Wigglesworthia glossinidia endosymbiont of Glossina morsitans morsitans (Yale colony): one gene and its partner. The protein of the gene in region 2 interacts with the protein of the main gene of each other region in a pairwise test. Links are inferred from orthologs where the notes say so. Each region holds a gene or a part of one and is shown on either strand. Other genes may lie near its edges. The genes, in order: grpE and groL.

What was found.
Region 1: the proteins of groL (region 2) and grpE interact in binary tests that used the Escherichia coli proteins (3 or more experiments, as listed by UniProt). The link is inferred for Wigglesworthia glossinidia endosymbiont of Glossina morsitans morsitans (Yale colony) from one-to-one orthologs.

The regions. Positions count from the first base shown.
Region 1 is NC_016893.1:117,005-126,141, reverse strand. Bases 201-2,941 are described here. They hold grpE (nucleotide exchange factor GrpE), read left to right. Parts: upstream 201-1,174; coding sequence 1,175-1,708; downstream 1,709-2,941. Other genes in these bases: gap (type I glyceraldehyde-3-phosphate dehydrogenase), read right to left, coding at 1,853-2,845; WIGMOR_RS03555 (hypothetical protein), read left to right, coding at 1,050-1,217; WIGMOR_RS00590 (NAD(+)/NADH kinase), read right to left, coding at 201-940. Outside these bases: more of WIGMOR_RS00590, read right to left, coding at 59-200; signal peptide peptidase SppA, read right to left, coding at 2,964-4,805; pabB (aminodeoxychorismate synthase component I), read left to right, coding at 5,108-6,487; WIGMOR_RS00565 (TerC family protein), read right to left, coding at 6,494-7,756; protease HtpX, read right to left, coding at 8,157-9,041. UniProt on the Escherichia coli protein: Participates actively in the response to hyperosmotic and heat shock by preventing the aggregation of stress-denatured proteins, in association with DnaK and GrpE. It is the nucleotide exchange factor for DnaK and may function as a thermosensor.
Region 2 is NC_016893.1:537,389-545,683, reverse strand. The notes cover bases 4,020-6,975. They hold groL (chaperonin GroEL), read right to left. Parts: upstream 6,340-6,975; coding sequence 4,699-6,339; downstream 4,020-4,698. Other genes in these bases: WIGMOR_RS02620 (co-chaperone GroES), read right to left, coding at 6,385-6,678; WIGMOR_RS02630 (DsbA family protein), read right to left, coding at 4,020-4,516. Outside these bases: lipid A ABC transporter ATP-binding protein/permease MsbA, read right to left, coding at 402-2,147; preprotein translocase subunit YajC, read left to right, coding at 2,546-2,887; WIGMOR_RS02635 (5'-3' exonuclease), read right to left, coding at 3,013-3,834; more of WIGMOR_RS02630, read right to left, coding at 3,890-4,019; WIGMOR_RS02615 (hypothetical protein), read right to left, coding at 7,087-7,335; rplI (50S ribosomal protein L9), read right to left, coding at 7,640-8,092; rpsR (30S ribosomal protein S18), read right to left, coding at 8,132-8,295.

The DNA of each region.
Region 1 (9,137 bases), 420 kb from region 2 along the record:
TAATTAATAAATTTTTTAAATAAATTCAAATTTCAAAAATTAAATTTTTGAAAAAATTTTATTTAAAATATTTAGTCGACCATCCTAATTTTTTATTTAATACATGAAAATATTTATAATTATTTGAATGTAATAATTTTAAAAAAAATTTACTTTTTTGAATAAAAATTTTTGCATTTTTTGACATTTTAAATGAAGTTTTACCGTCGCAACTAACAATTACGTTCATCATATTTCTAGGAAATTTTATTTCTATAATGCTTTTATTACTTATGATTAATGTTCTGGAAGATAATTCATGAGAAAACATAGGGATTAGCATAATTACATTTAATGTTGGAATAAGTATTGGTCCTCCTGCAGATAATGAATATGCAGTTGAACCTGTAGGTGTAGATATAATTAAACCATCAGACTTTTGAAAAAATGCAAAATTTCTATCAATATAAACTTCAAATTCGATGATTTTAGCAATTTTTTGAGAATGTATTACTATTTCATTAATTGCCATTTTCTTTTTTGTATAAAAATTATTTTTGAATAAATGAATATCAAGTAAAAATCGATTTTCTATGTAAAAATTTCCATTTAATATATTCTGAAGTTCTTTTAATGCTGAATGTGGATCTAAATCAGTTAAAAATCCTAAACTACCCATATTAATTCCGATAATTTTTGCAGAATATACAGATAATATTTTTGCAGCTTTCAATATGCTACCATCACCACCAACTATGATTACTAAATCTGAAATTTTTCCGATTTTTACAATATTACCAGTTAAAATATTTTTTAAATGCAAAATTTTTGCAATATTTAATTCTAAAATAACCGTATAACCTATACGTTTTAACCAATTATATAATATATTGTATATAGATAATTTTTGTAAACAATATTGATATCCCATAATTCCAATAATTTTAAAAACATGATTCATACAATTCACCGTGTTATGCTAGTTTATGTTATGATTTTTATACTTTATACATAAAAACATCAATTAAAGTAAAACTTTAAATTTTAAAATATATTGATTGGAGATACTTATGAAGAACGATAAAAATATGACAAAAGTTGACGAAAATAATAGTTGTAATCAAAATGTGCAAAAAGATGAAAATACACATGATATATATCTAAAAACGAATCAAATAAAAATTTTCATGAAAATATTATTAAAAAAGATATACTTGCAGAAAAAAAACAAAGTATAGAAAAAGAAAAAGAAATCTTAAAAAAAAATGAAATTATTTTTGAATTAGAAGAAAAAATATCAAAAATGAAAAAAATGCACCATGATCAAATACTAAGAAACAAAGCAGAAATTGAAAATATATTAAAGCGTACTCAGTTAAACATAGAAAAATCTCATAAATTTTCATTAGAAAAATTTTCTATTGCACTTTTACCTATTATTGACAATCTTGAACGCACTTTGGAAGTGTCTAATAAATTGAATACAGATATAAAGCCGATAATTGAAGGTATAAAATTAACTTTGCAAGAATTTACAAAAGTTATGCAATCATTCAATATTACCTGTATTGATAAAATTAATGTTGTTTTTGATCCTAAAATACATGAAGCTATGACTGTTTTAGATACTCAAGAATTTCAACCTAATCAAGTAATGCAAATTATGCAAAAAGGATACATGTTACATGATAGATTATTAAGACCAGCTATGGTAGCTGTATCTAAATAAAATCTAGAAAGAAATTTTTTTTAAAAAATAAAAAAATAATTTTATTTTTTATAATTTTTTTTAAAAATCGAATTAAATTATCTTCTTTTAAAAAGACGACTACCGATGATAGTCGTCTTTTCAATAAACTAAAATATATAAGTATTAACATACGTATTGCGCTAAATCTAAAATTTTACTTGAATACCCGCTTTCATTATCATACCAAGATATGAGTTTCATAAAGTTTTTATTTAGTGCCATACCAGCTTTGGCATCAAATATAGAAGTTAGGCATTCTCCATTAAAATCAGACGATACTACATCTTCTTCGATATATCCTAAAATTCCCTTTAAAGAACTTTTTGATGCATTTTTAATCATATTACATACATCTTTATAAGACGTTTGATGAATAAAATTCACTGTAAGATCTACTACAGATACATTCAAAGTAGGTATACGAAATGATATTCCAGTTATTTTATTTTTTAATTCTGGAATGACTTTTCCGACTGCTTCTGCAGCACCTGTACGTGTAGGAATAATGTTATTTAAACAGCTTCTTCCGATTCTCCAGTTTTGCATGAATTGCCCATCTACAGGATTTTGCGTTGCTGTAACAGCGTGTACTGTAGTCATAAGTGCTTGTTTTATTTCATAATGACTATGCAATATCTTAGCTAAAGGAGCTAAGCAATTTGTTGTACATGATGCATTAGAAATAATTTTTTCGCCTTTATATGTTTCATGATTTACTCCCATTACGAACATTGGTGTGTTGTCATGTGGAGGTGCTGTCATAATTACTTTTTTTGCTCCAGAAAAAATATGTTTTTGAGCATTTTCTTTTGTTAAAAAAAAACCGGTTGCTTCAATTACTACGTCAATGTTTAAATCTTTCCATGGTAATTTAGACGGATCTTTTTCAGAAAAACAATAAATTTTCTTATTATCAATTTTTAAATATGATGATCCTACGAAAATTTCTTTTTTAAATTTACCATGAGTAGAATCAAATTTTAACATATAAGAGATGTAATTAATATTACATAAATCATTAATTGCAATAATATTAACATTTTTTCTTTTTTGTGCTATTCTAAAAATCATACGTCCAATTCTTCCAAAACCATTTAATCCTATATTAATAGACATAAAAATCACCAATAATTTATTATTTATATAAATAAAACATATTGGTACATAAACAAAAACTTATTTATACGTCAAGTATTAATTGTAAAATATTTTTTGTATACACTAAAAAATTAATTTATATTATTTTTTGACATGACATACAAATTGCATAACAATTTTGTGGATCATTCCATATTGACCCATTTAAAGTATTTATGTTCATAAAATTAATAATTTTGTCTATTTCTAAATTTGGAAAAATATATATTAAACAAAATTTAATAATTTGAATTAACATTTTAGTTTGCGTAAAAAATTCAAAAACACTAGATTCATGATCATGCCATTTAATTTGATAAACCGATAAATTTGCTAATTCTGCTGCTTTATTTACTGCATCATCAAAATCACCTAATTGATCGATTAAACCTTTTTTTAATGCGTCTGTTCCTATCCATACATGTCCTTGACCTATGCGATCAACTTCGTTAATTGTTTTATGTCTAGACTTTGCTACTAATGCTAAAAAATTATGATATCCATTTTCAACAGTAAGTTGCATTTTTTTTAAAAATTCTATAGGTAATTTTCTTGTAATTGCAATATTTGCTAGAGGAGAAGTAGAAACTCCATCAGAATAAATACCTAAACTTTCTAAAGTATTTTCTATAGTATTAATAATTCCGAATATTCCAATTGAACCAGTTAGTGTATTTGGACTAGCTATAATATAACTTGCCGGAGTAGAAATCCAATATCCTCCAGATGCTGCAACACCTCCCATAGAAACAATAACAGGTTTTCCAGATTCACGAGTTTCTACGAGTTCAGAACGGATTATTTCAGATGCATTTACGCTCCCTCCTGGACTATTAATTCGTATTATTAAAGCTCGAATTTCTGGATCTAAACGCGCTTGTTTAATTTGTGCTGCAATCATATCTCCGCTAGAAAATCCAGATTTTTCTGGTCCATCTACAATAATACCATTTACAAATATTACTGCTATCTGTCCATTTTGATTAACTTTAGATTGATAATTGTAAATACTAATCTTATTAAAAGATCTTTCATTTTTATTCCATCCAAATATTTTAATCATATCATTTTCAATAGATGGTCTAGAAGCAACGATATCAACTAAATTACTATTTAGCGCAAATTGAGCAGGGTTGCCATCAACAATTTTTAATTTTTCTAAAACTTCTTGTGCAGTAGGAAAAATTTTATTAATCTCAGTATTTCTGTTAGTCGATATAATATCTAAATAATTTCTCCATAATCTTTTAATCCATCTACTATCTGCTGTTCGAGCAGCATCTGACATACTATCTCTAATTACTGGTTCCACTGCAGATTTATATGTACCCACTCTAAAAACATATGTATTAATTTTTAAATTTTTTAAAAATGTTTTATAGTAAAAATTGTTTGTTGCTAATCCATGCAAATCTACTGTACCTTGAGGAGTAAGATAAATTTTATTTGCATAACTAGCCAAAAAGTACTGTACTTGAGTATAATTGTCACTAATTGAATATATTGGTTTTCCAGAACTTTTAAATTCAATTAAAACTTTTCCAATATATTCTAAAGATGTTTGATCTGAACCTGTAAAATCTTTTAAAGACAATACTAATCCGGTAATATTTTTATCATTTTTAGCTTGACGAATAGCATATATTATATCAAATAAAGAATTTTCATATAGTCGTGCATTAGGCGCGCCTAATATTTCACGACTAATTTGTTTAAATCGATTATGCACTGTTGGTTTATCTACAATTGTGCCAACTAAATCAAGTACTAAAGCTCCTTGTTTAGAATCAGGAGGAGTAAGATATATTTGAAAATAAAATATAATACATACAGTAAATATGCATATTAATAATATATTTAAAATTAACTTTCGAGTAAAATTTAATATATTCCATAACCATATGAAGGGATCAAAAATAAATTTCCAAAAAATTTTCATATATTCTCCGAATTAGATTACATTTAAAATTTTTTTTAATCTAAATAAATTAATATACCTAATTTTTGATTATATAAAATAATAAATTTTTATATTAATGAAGTTGTTTTAAAATAAATGATAAATTTATAACAATTTAATAATTTTTACATTAATTTAAATGCAATAAGTATATGGAAGATATAAAGTTGTATTTATTTATTTAAAAATTAATATAATAACGTTTTTTTATTTATTAATTTAAATATATCATCAATATGATATACTATGTAATTATTTTTAATATTATATATTAATATATTATGAAATATCCAAAAAAATATTTATTATCATATTCTCCTAAAATTTCATTAGAGCTATTTTCTTACATTTCTCATCGACCATGGTCTATGCTCTTGTATTCTGGAGAAAAACATACAAAAATAAATCGTTTTGATATTTTAGTAGCTTATCCTGATATCACGTTAATTACCCAAAATAAATATACTTATATTAAACAATATGATTGCAATAAATTTAGTATAAGTACCGAAAATCCATTTTTTCTTGTAAAACAATATCTGCAACATTCTGGAATGCATGCTTCATACGATAGCAATTTACCTTTTCAAGGTGGAGCACTAGGGTTGTTTGGATACGATTTGTCTAAACGTTTATTTTTAATTCCTAACATCTCTAGAAGAGATATATCTGTACCAGATATGGCAATAGGTATCTATTATTGGGCAGTAATTGTAGACCATATTTTGTGTCGTACTACTTTAATTACGCATAAAAAAAATGTTATTAAAATTTTTCAAAAATTGTTAATTAAAAAACAAAATACTTCCAATATGTTTCAATTATATACAAATTGGAATACAAATATGAATTATAAAGCATACAAAAAAAATTTTTATAAAATTAAGCAACATATTTTAAATGGAAATTGTTATCAAATATGTTTAGGGAAAAGATATCAAGCATATTATCGTGGAGATGAATGGAAAATTTTTTGTTATTTGTTAAATTATAACTGCGCACCATTTTCTGCATTTATTAAATTAAAAAAACATAGTATATTAAGTTTTTCTCCAGAATGTTTTTTAAATTTAAAAAATAATTTTATTACCAGTTGTCCAATTAAAGGGACAATTTCAAAATCTAAAAATATTCAAAAAAATCAACAAAATATACTTCAGTTATCAAATTCAATAAAAAATCAAGCAGAAAATCTCATGATAGTAGATTTATTACGTAATGATATCGGAAAAGTAGCGCAAATTGGAACCGTATCAGTTATTGATTTATTTAAAATAAAAACTTTTTCTATAGCACATCATATGGTAAGTACTGTTATAGGGCAATTAAGTTGTGCATATTCTCCACTAGATTTGCTTCAGTCTTGTTTTCCAGGTGGGTCAATTACGGGCGCTCCTAAAATTAGCGCAATGCATATTATTGAAAAATTAGAACCTAATAGAAGAAATGCATGGTGTGGTAGTATTGGTTATATTAGCTGCTGTAACTCTATGAATACTAATATAGTTATTCGTACTTTAATTGCATCAGAAAAACAGTTATTTTGTTCTGTTGGAAGTGGAATTGTATATGATAGTAATTTAGATGAGGAATATCAAGAAGTTATTTTAAAATCTTCATCATTGTTACCCCCATTATTAAATTTTTTAAAAACATCTTAATATTATTTAACTGGAAAATTCACTTAAAATAGCTTTTAAAATATCTACACGAGTTATTAAACCGCGAATTTTATTTGATTTATCTAAAACAAAAACAATTTTCCCGCTGGGATGTTGTAATTTTTTAATTAATTGCAATATGTTGCATGTTATTTGTACTGTAGCAATGACATTACTTTTAGATACACGTTTCAACTGTTTTATGCTATCTATAGAAATTAACTCCGTGATATGTATTATCCCAATAATTTGATCTAACGTTTCATTGCATACAGGAATCATTTTATGCGATTGATTAAAAACACGTTCTTTAATTTTTTTAATTGGTTCTTGTAGATTAATCCAAACAATTTCTTTTCGTAATGTCATTATACTATATAATGAACGTGTAAATAATGATAACATATTAGCAACCATACTACGTTCATCAGATGCAAGATTCGTCAATTTTTCAGTATCTGAGAGATTTTTATCTATTATTGGATCGTCTATATACCCCCCCATTAATCGTACTATTGTTTCGGCAGCACGTTCTCTCATAGGCTTTAATGATTGATTTTTTATTAAATTACGATGTGAAATATGATTAAAAAATTCAATTAATATTGAAAAACTAATTGCAGTATACATATATCCTTTAGGAATATGATACTTAAATCCTTCAGAAATTAAGCTAAATCCTACTATTAATAAAAAACTTAAACACAACACTACTACGGTCTTATGTTTATTCATAAATTGAATTAAAGTTGGTGCTGCAATTAACATAATAACTACAGAGAATATGACTGCAATAATCATGATATATAAATTATTTACCATTCCTACTGCAGTCATGATTGCATCTAATGAAAATATTGCATCTAATACTACAATTTGTACTACCATAATCCAAAAACTAGTATAACCGCGATTTTCTTGAATTTTATTTTCTTTATGTTCAAGTCTTTCATGTAATTCAGTCACGGATTTAAATATTAAAAATAATCCTCCAAATATTAAAATTAAATCACATCCAGAAAACATAATGTTCATTATTGTTATTAATGGTTTAGTTAATGTAACTATCCAAGAAATTAAAGATAACAATCCTATTCGTATAATTAACGCTATACTTAAACCTATTAAGCGTGCACGTTCGCGATGTTGTGGAGGTAATTTATTAGATAAAATAGCAATGAATATTAAATTATCAATTCCTAAAACTATCTCTAATATAATCAAAGTTAACAATCCGGCCCAAGATGAGGGATCTGTTAAAAATTCCATGTAATTACTCCAATTAATGTTATTTTTAAATATTCTGTAATAATTTTTTTAAAAAAATTTATAATCAAATATTTATTGTTATAAATATTTTAATTTCAATTAAATAGATTTAATTACGATATTGAAAGTAAATGTGAATAAAAGGATTGATTAAGTAAAAATTCGATTATTTTTTTTATTTTTATTTTGAGAGTATCTTATACTGATAATCAAATATAGAGATACCCTCTTGGAATAGCGAATCATAATAAATTAAACATAAAATATGTGTGCATTAATTTATAATTTTTTTATTTTAATTTTATATCAAAATCAATAATAAATTTAACTAATTTTTTAAATAAATTTTGAATAATTATTTAATAAAAATTTTTTATAAAAATTTTAATGAAAATTAGTTTTATTTATTAATGTAATGTTCCATTACTAATGCATGTATACGTTTTTCTATAGGAGGATGAGACATGAAAATTTCATTTAAAGAACTTTTTCCATGAATACAAAATGCTAAAATTTCTTTACCAACTTTTGGTTCACAAGTTGTTTGTATTCTTTTTAAAGCTGCAATCATATTTTTTTTGCCTACTAATCTAGCAGATCCTGCATCTGCATAAAACTCTCTTTTTCTAGAAAACCATAATGTAATTGTGCTTGCTAAAATACCGAAAATTAATTCTAATACCATAGATATACATATATACATCCAAGAATTATCATACGCATAAGTATCTTCTTCATCTCTATTTGCAGAAGAAATATTTAATATTAATCGAGCAATAATACGAGATAAAAATATTACAAACGTATTCACTATACCTTGTAACAATGTCATTGTAATCATATCCCCATTTGCGATATGACTAATTTCATGCGCTATTACAGCTTCCGCTTCTTTACGATCCATATTATTTAATAATCCGGTACTAACCGCGATTAATGCAGAATTTTTTTTTGCTCCTGTAGCAAATGCATTAATATCGGCAGCTTCGTATATAGCTATATCTGGAATGCCAATAGACATCTGATTTGCTTGTAAGCGTATCGTATTTAATAACCATTTTTCAGTTTCATTAGAAGCATTTTTAATAATTTGAGCGTTTACCGCGTGTATAGCCATAGTTTTTGATAATAATAAAGATACTATTGATCCTCCGAATCCGAAGAGACCCGACATAATCATTAGCCCTAATATACTAGAGGATTTAATACCAGTAATAGATAATATAATTCCAAATATTATCATAACTGATAAATTAGTTAATATAAAAAGAATAATACGCATCATACAGTAAGCCTCTTTCAATGAAAATAGCAATATGAAATATAAAATTTGCTAAAAAATTATTTTGAAAATTATTTTTATTTTAATTTAAGATAATGA
Region 2 (8,295 bases):
ACTGCAACAGGTATATGAAGTTTGTTATATATTATTGCCGGCTCATCTCCGCATTCTTCATGCGTCGTATTTTTATCAACAATTACAGAAATTTTTTTATTTTTTCTGCCATATCCTCTTGAAACTACGCCTACTTGCCAATTTTTTTTTTTAGTTGTTCACATAACCATATTACTAAAGGTGTTTTCCCATTGCCTCCAACGGTAATATTGCCTATAACTATAATCGGAATTTCGAATTTTTTTATTTTTTTATAACCAATTTTGTATAAAATATGAATAAATTTAGTAACACATAAATATATCATTGAAAATGGAAATAAAAAAAATATGAATATAGTTTTTTGAAACCAAATATATTCGATAAAAGATACAAAAAATCTTTTAATTCGATATTTTTTGTTATTTACCCAATTGCAGATAGTGCATATGAGCATATGTCCCTTGGAGTTCCATAAGTTCATGATGATTGCCATGTTCTATTATTTTTCCGTTTTCTACTAATAATATTATATCAGATTTTTTTATAGTAGAAATACGATGTGCTATAATTAGAGATGTACGATTTTTTTTCAGTTTATTTAGTGCTTTTTGTATAGCTATTTCAGATTCTATATCTAAAGCAGATGTAGCTTCATCGAGAATTAAAATCGGACAATCGCGTAATAGAGCTCTTGCAATCGCAATTCTTTGACGTTGTCCTCCAGATAATAACGTACCATTTTCACCTATAATTGTATTTAATCCGTTTTTCATTTTAATAATAAAATTCATTGCATATGCCATAGAAGCAGCTTTTTCAATTTGTTTTTTAGAATAAATATCTTTTTTTGCATATGCAATATTATTTGCTATAGTATCGTTAAATAAATACACATTTTGTGATACTAAAGCCATCTGATTTCTTAAGTTATCTAATTTATATTTTTTTAAATCGATATTATCAAGAAAAATAGTGCCTTGATTCGCATCATAAAATCTAGTTAATAAATTTATTAAAGTTGATTTTCCTGAACCAGAAGATCCAATTAAAGCAACAGTGTATCCTGCTGAAATTTTAATATTAATATTTTTTAAGGATGGCTGAGTTTTCCCGGGATAAGTAAATGTAACATTTTTAAACTTAATTTCGCCTCGTGCTCTTTTAATGTGTAGAGATCCGTAATCTTGTTCTTTTTGAATATCTAATATAGAAAACAACGTTTGACATGCCACCATGCCTTTTTGAAAATGTGAGTTTACATTTGTTAACGATTTTAATGGACGCATTAACGCGATCATAGAAGAAAAAATTACTGTAATCGTTCCTGCTGTTAAACTTTCTATAACTTTAGGCAAACTAGCGATATATAATATTCCTGCTAATGCTAAAGATGCAATAAATTGTATAATAACGTCTAATCCAGCAGATGCTACTACTACTTTCATGCTTTGTTGTCTCATGAAATTACTAAAATAATTAAAACGTTCGCTTTCTTTTTTTTGACCACCAAAAATACGAATTTCTTTGTGACCTTTTAACATTTGTTCTGCACTATTAGTAACCATGCCCATATTGTTTTGAATTTTTTTGTTAATTTTTCTAAATTTTTTAGAGATATATTTAATAAAAAAAAATACTATAGGAGTGATTACGATTAAAATAGATGATAGTTGCCAACTATGATAAAATATCATAAAAAATAATCCAATTATTAATGATCCTTCTCGTACAACAGTAATCAATACACTGGAAGATGATGATGCAACTTGTTCTGTATCATAAGTAATATGCGATAATAGTGTACCAGTTGATTTTCGATCAAAAAAAGATACAGGCATTTGCATAATATGTTGAAATAGATTTTTTCGCATACGCATAACTACTTTTCCAGACACCCAAGATAAACAATAATTCGATATAAATCCGCTACTACCTCGAGAACACATTAAAACGATAATTGTAAGAGGCATCCAAATAGGAATGATATTATTAAGTCCTTTAAATCCATCATCTAATAAAGGTTTAAGTAAAGATAACATAAGCGTATCACTTGTAGCGTTAATTATTAGAGCTATTGTTGCAATAATTAACCCTCCTTTAAAAGGTGAAATGATAGACCATAAACGACAAAAAATACGCCAAGTAGAAAAATTTTTTTTTGACATATATTTGACCAAATAAATTATATTGAAAATATTATTAATGATAGAAGTTTATTTAACTTCAATCTAAGTTAACAGATTGTAAATCTATATACATTACTAATGTAAAAAAATTTATTATTATCTTTTGAAAAGATATTTCATTTTAAATATAAACTTTTATAAAGTTAAAATTTTGATAAATTTATTATAAAGTATTTAAAACATATATATTTTATACTATAATCACGGTAATAAAAAAATCTTATTAGAAATAAGTAGGTTCTTTTTAAGATATTAGTTAAATTTAATTTGATTAATTAAAAAATGAAATCAAAATAAATAGAATTCAGTATAATTCAAAATTTTAAAAAAAAATAAAAATAATATACAAGTTACAATATTTTCCGAGATAAAATATAATGAATGTATTTTTTGACAACATAAATTTCGATAAAAATCCAATTCCAAATACACAAAATAACCCATATACGCTATTAATAATGCTATTAATATTTGGTATTGTTTTTTATTTTATTATTTTAAGACCTCAACAAAAAAGAGCTAATGTACATAAAAAATTAATTACTTCTTTAGCGAAAGGAGACGAAGTGCTTACTTCTTCGGGAATTATTGGGAAAATAATAAAAATTATAGATATAAATTATATTTTATTAGAATTGTACGAAAACAATTTAATAATAATTAAAAAAGATTGTATTACTAATATTTTTCCAAAGGGAACTTTGAAATCGCTTAAATAAGGTTTTTTTGATTTTAAATAATCTTTAACCTTATTTTAATGAAATCAATAAACTTTATTTTTTAAAAAATAAAAAATTCACATTTTATAAAATAATTATGAAAATTAAAATATAAAATATTATTATTAATAATAAGATTTTTGATGTTTTAATTTAATATCTTTAATAGAAAATCTTATTTTAATATCAGTATTAATTCTAGTTAATTTATGATACTTAAATATTTTAGATCTATTATTCTGTAAAGACTTAATTATTTTATTTTTATTAAAAAAATTCATATTTTTAATATTGTTAATATTTTCGTAAATGCCTTCAATAGAATAAAATTGAGATAATAAAATTGAGGCTGCTTTTTTTCCTATTCCAGGAGCTCCTGGAATATTATCTGATGCATCTCCTACCAAAGCAAGATAATCAGAAATTACATGCGGAAAGACTCTATATTTTAAATATACGGCATAAGGATCAAATCTTTGATAAGAGCTGACATGAATTATGTTTATATTATTTGATACTAATTGCATCATATCTTTATCATTAGTAAATATAAGTGTTTTTCTTCCTTGATTTTCTAATAATTTTGATATTGTTCCAATAATATCATCAGCTTCTGTACCTTCAATGGAAAAAATAGATAATCCCATTTTTTTAAGTATTTTTTTTATTCTGGGTATTTGAACATATAAATCATCTGGCATTTTGTTTCTGTTTTTTTTATATAATTCATATATTTGACTTCTATAATTACATTTTCCTGAATCAAATATTATAGCTATATAATAAGGATTATATTTTTTTAATATTTTTTTTATCATGCTAATCATTCCGTAAAGAGCACCTATTGGTTGTCCTAATTTATTTTTTAAATTAGGCAATCCATAATATGCACGATATAAATATATGGAACCATCTATTAATATAATTTTTTCATTTATATAATTCATAATTAAAAATTTACTTATATAATTTTTATATAAGATAGTTCTATTTTAGATAATATTAATTATTAGATAATAAATTTCTAATTATGTTAATATATCTTTCGGTGTAATTTTCTATAGAACTAGCATGAATTTCGTCGTTATTTATAATAAATTGATTGTTTACTATAATACTTGGAACACTTTTGAGATCTAATTTTTTTTCAATATTATATTGTTGACTTAAAAAAAATTTTACCGCAAAACTATTTTTTGCAGATTCATATTGCGTTTTGTTGATTCCAAATTTTTCAAAAATTAACCAAATATCTTTTTTTGTAATGTTTTTATTGACATTTTGCACTATTTGAAATAATTCGGGACTAATTTTTTCCTCTATATTAAAAAAATTTGCTATTGTCCATGCAATTGTTAGTTCCTTGCCCATTGAGCCAAGAAAATCTACATGATATTTTATAAATTTATTTTTTTTCAAAAAATTATTTTTTATTTGCTTGTCAATTTGATATATTTCGTCAAACTGATAACAGTATGTGCAATAAAAAGAAAAAAATTCTATAATTTGATATTGACTAGAAATAAAAAAATCTAGCTTTTTGTATTCACTTGAATAAGCAAAATTTTTAAAATTATTGCCAATTAAAATATATATCAAAAAAATAGTTTTTAATATTAATTTATACATGATTAATCATAAATGTTAGCTATATAAAAATAAAATTAATATTAATTTTGTTAAAAAAATTATTTATTTATTTAAATATTTTTAAAAAAATTTTCGGCCTCAAACTAGTTAGTTTGAGGCCTAATTTTTACATTTAAATTTTTAAATTTTTCATTCTTAAAGAAAAAAATATGAGGAATTTTTTACATCATACCTCCCATTCCTCCCATTCCAGCTCCTGCATTACTCATGTCTGGTTTTTCTTCTTTTGGAAGATCTGTAATCATACATTCTGTTGTAATCATTAAGCCAGCTATAGAAGCTGCGTATTGTAATGCCGATCTCGTTACCTTAGTTGGATCTAGAATTCCCATATCAATCATGTTTCCATATACTTCGGTAGCTGCATTATATCCTGTATTGCCTTCTCCTGCTTTAACTTTATTAGCAATTACAGATGGTTCTTCTCCTGCATTAGCTACGATCTGACGAAGTGGAGCTTCCATAGCACGTCGTGCTACTCTAATTCCAACATTTTGATCTTCATTTTCTCCTCTTAAATTTACAATACGATTAGCAACTCTAATTAAAGCTACGCCGCCTCCTGCAACTACTCCTTCTTCTACTGCTGCACGAGTAGCATGTAAAGCATCTTCTACTCTAGCTTTTTTCTCTTTCATTTCAACTTCAGTAGCTGCTCCTACTTTAATTACGGCTACTCCGCCTGCTAATTTAGCTACACGTTCTTGAAGCTTTTCTCGATCATAATCTGATGATGCTTCGTCGCGTTCTTGATTAATTTGCGATACTCTGCTACTTATTACTGCTTTATCCCCTGTTCCATCTATAATAGTAGTAGTATCTTTTGTAATTACTACTCGTTTTGCTTGTCCCATATCTTCTAATGCAGCTTTTTCTAATTCTAATCCCATTTCTTCTGAAATCACAGTTCCTGAAGTCAATATAGCTATATCTTGTAGCATAGCTTTTCTGCGATCTCCAAATCCTGGTGCTTTCACTGCTGCAACTTTAACAATTCCTCGCATATTATTTACAACTAATGTTGCTAATGCTTCCCCTTCTACGTCTTCAGCAATAATTAATAGAGGCTTTCCTGCTTTCGCAACAGATTCTAAAATTGGAAGCATTTCGCGAATATTAGAAATTTTTTTATCTGAAAGTAAAATAAATGGATTATCTAATTCTACTGAGCGTGCTTCTGGTTTATTTACGAAGTAAGGTGATAAATATCCTCGATCAAATTGCATTCCTTCAACAACATCTAATTCATCCTGTAATCCTGATCCTTCTTCAACAGTAATTACGCCTTCTTTCCCTACTTTTTCCATAGCTTCAGCTATTAAAGTACCTACTGTTCTATCGGCATTAGCAGAAATTGTTCCAACTTGCGCAATTGATTTTGAGTCCGAACAAGGTACGGACAATTTTTTTAGCTCTTCTACTGCTCCTATTACTGCTCTATCGATACCGCGCTTTAAATCCATCGGATTCATTCCGGCTGCAACAGCTTTTAAGCCTTCATTTACTATTGATTGCGCTAAAACAGTTGCTGTAGTAGTACCGTCTCCGGCAGCATCATTTGCTTTTGAAGCAACTTCTTTAAGCATTTGAGCTCCCATGTTTTCGAATTTGTCTTCAAGCTCGACTTCACGTGCTACAGAGACGCCATCTTTTGTTATCATTGGTGCACCGAAAGATTTATCCAATACTACGTTCCGTCCTTTTGGTCCAAGAGTTACTTTGACTGCATCAGCTAGAACGTTTACGCCTCGAAGCATTTTAGAACGAGCGTCATTACCGAATTTTACCTCTTTAGCTGCCATTTTGATTATTCCTCGAATTCTTCAGTTCATATGATTGTATGCAGATTATTTTTCAACTATCGCCAGAATGTCGCTTTCGGACATTATCAGCACTTCGTCATTATCAATTTTTTCTACTTTTACACCATATCCGTCGTTAAAGATGACGATGTCTCCAATTTTTACGTCTAAAGGTTTTACTTCTCCATTATCTAAAATACGTCCGTGTCCTACTGCTAATACTTTACCTCTAGTAGATTTATTTGCGGCAGAACCGGTTAGAACTATGCCTCCTGCAGACTTGGCTTCCGCTTCTTTGCGTTTAATAATAACGCGGTCATGTAGTGGGCGAATTTTCATTTAATAGCTCCCCTTGAGAAAGAAAGTCCGTATTAGTTATAAAACAAAATCCCAAAACTATATTTAATTTTAAATTAAAAATTTTAAATTATATTTTTAATTAATTATCAATAGATTTCGGCGCCAGTGATACCTAAATGGGGATCAATATACAATCCTTCAAGGGGTACATAAAAAAAATCGTTTTTGATTTTTAATTATACTGAAAAAGTTTTTATTTTTCATTATTCTGTTATTTTTAAAAAATTAATAGATGCATTATGAAATTCATTTAGAATATATCTTATATAAAATTAAATTTAAATTTTCCAGAAATTAAATAAAGCAGATAACTTATTTATTTAAGATTTTATCTGCTTTAGAATTTTTTATTAATTTAAAATTTTTATATAGAATATTCTACAAAAATCAATCAACTTTTTTTTGACGTTCAAAATATTTTCTTTTTTCCCAATCTTCTCGACACTCCACACAACAAAAATTTCCTGAAGTTGATTCTTCACAATTATAACAACGCCCGTTAATTGGAAGCGCATACGCTTGATGGCGTGATAAAGAATACTGTCGGAATTCTTCTTCACTTTGACTTGCTAAATCTACTTCGTCAGTCATATCTAAACTCCTTTTAAGATGTATAAAATAGAATCTATGTTGCATTATATTTGGATATTTAAATAATCTAAAATTTTCTTATTTAAAATACCATATTGAAAACATTTCAAAAAAAATACAAAAATTGTCTGAAATAAATCTTAAAGAATGAAAAATTTTTTAAATATTAATGGATTTTTAAATTCTAAAATTTTAATTTAATTATTTTTTGAACATTATATTTATAGTACATTTTAGTTTTTTAATGAAAAATTTAAGCTGTGTATTGATTTTAATTACAATCAATACAAAATATCGCAGTAAACGTACAAAAAATTTCATTATAGATCTTATTTCATAAAATATACTACTAAATGTTATTTTTTAGTATTACATCAATAGTAGTAAAAATTTTTTGATTTATTTGAATTTTTACTTTATATGAACCAATTAATCTTAAAGGACCGTCTATTAATTTAATTTCATGTTTCATTACGTGTACGTTTTTTTCTTTAATTTTTTCTGCAATCTGTCGTGCTCCGACAGATCCAAATAATTTACCATTACGTCCTGCTTTACAACTAATTTCAATACACTTTAAGTTCTTTATCTTGTCACATCGATTTACTAATAAAGATGTTTCGTATTTTAATTTTTCTTCTAGTTTAATTTTTTTATATTCAAAATGTTTCACATTTTCTTCAGAAGCTATGATGGCTAAATTTCTAGGAAATAAAAAATTTCTAGCATATCCAGGTTTAACACTAACTTGATCTCCGGGATTACCTAAATTAATAATTTTTTTTAATAAAATAATTTGCATTTTAGTTCCGTATATTTTTTTTAAATTTTTAGATTTTTTTTAATTGTGATGGTCAGTATATGGTAAAAGTGATAAATAGCGTGCTCTCTTAATAGCTTTAGAAAGTTTTCTTTGATATTTAGCACGTGTTCCGGTAATTCTACTTGGCACTATTTTCCCATTTTCCGTAACATAGTTCTTTAAAAGAGCAATATCTTTATAAT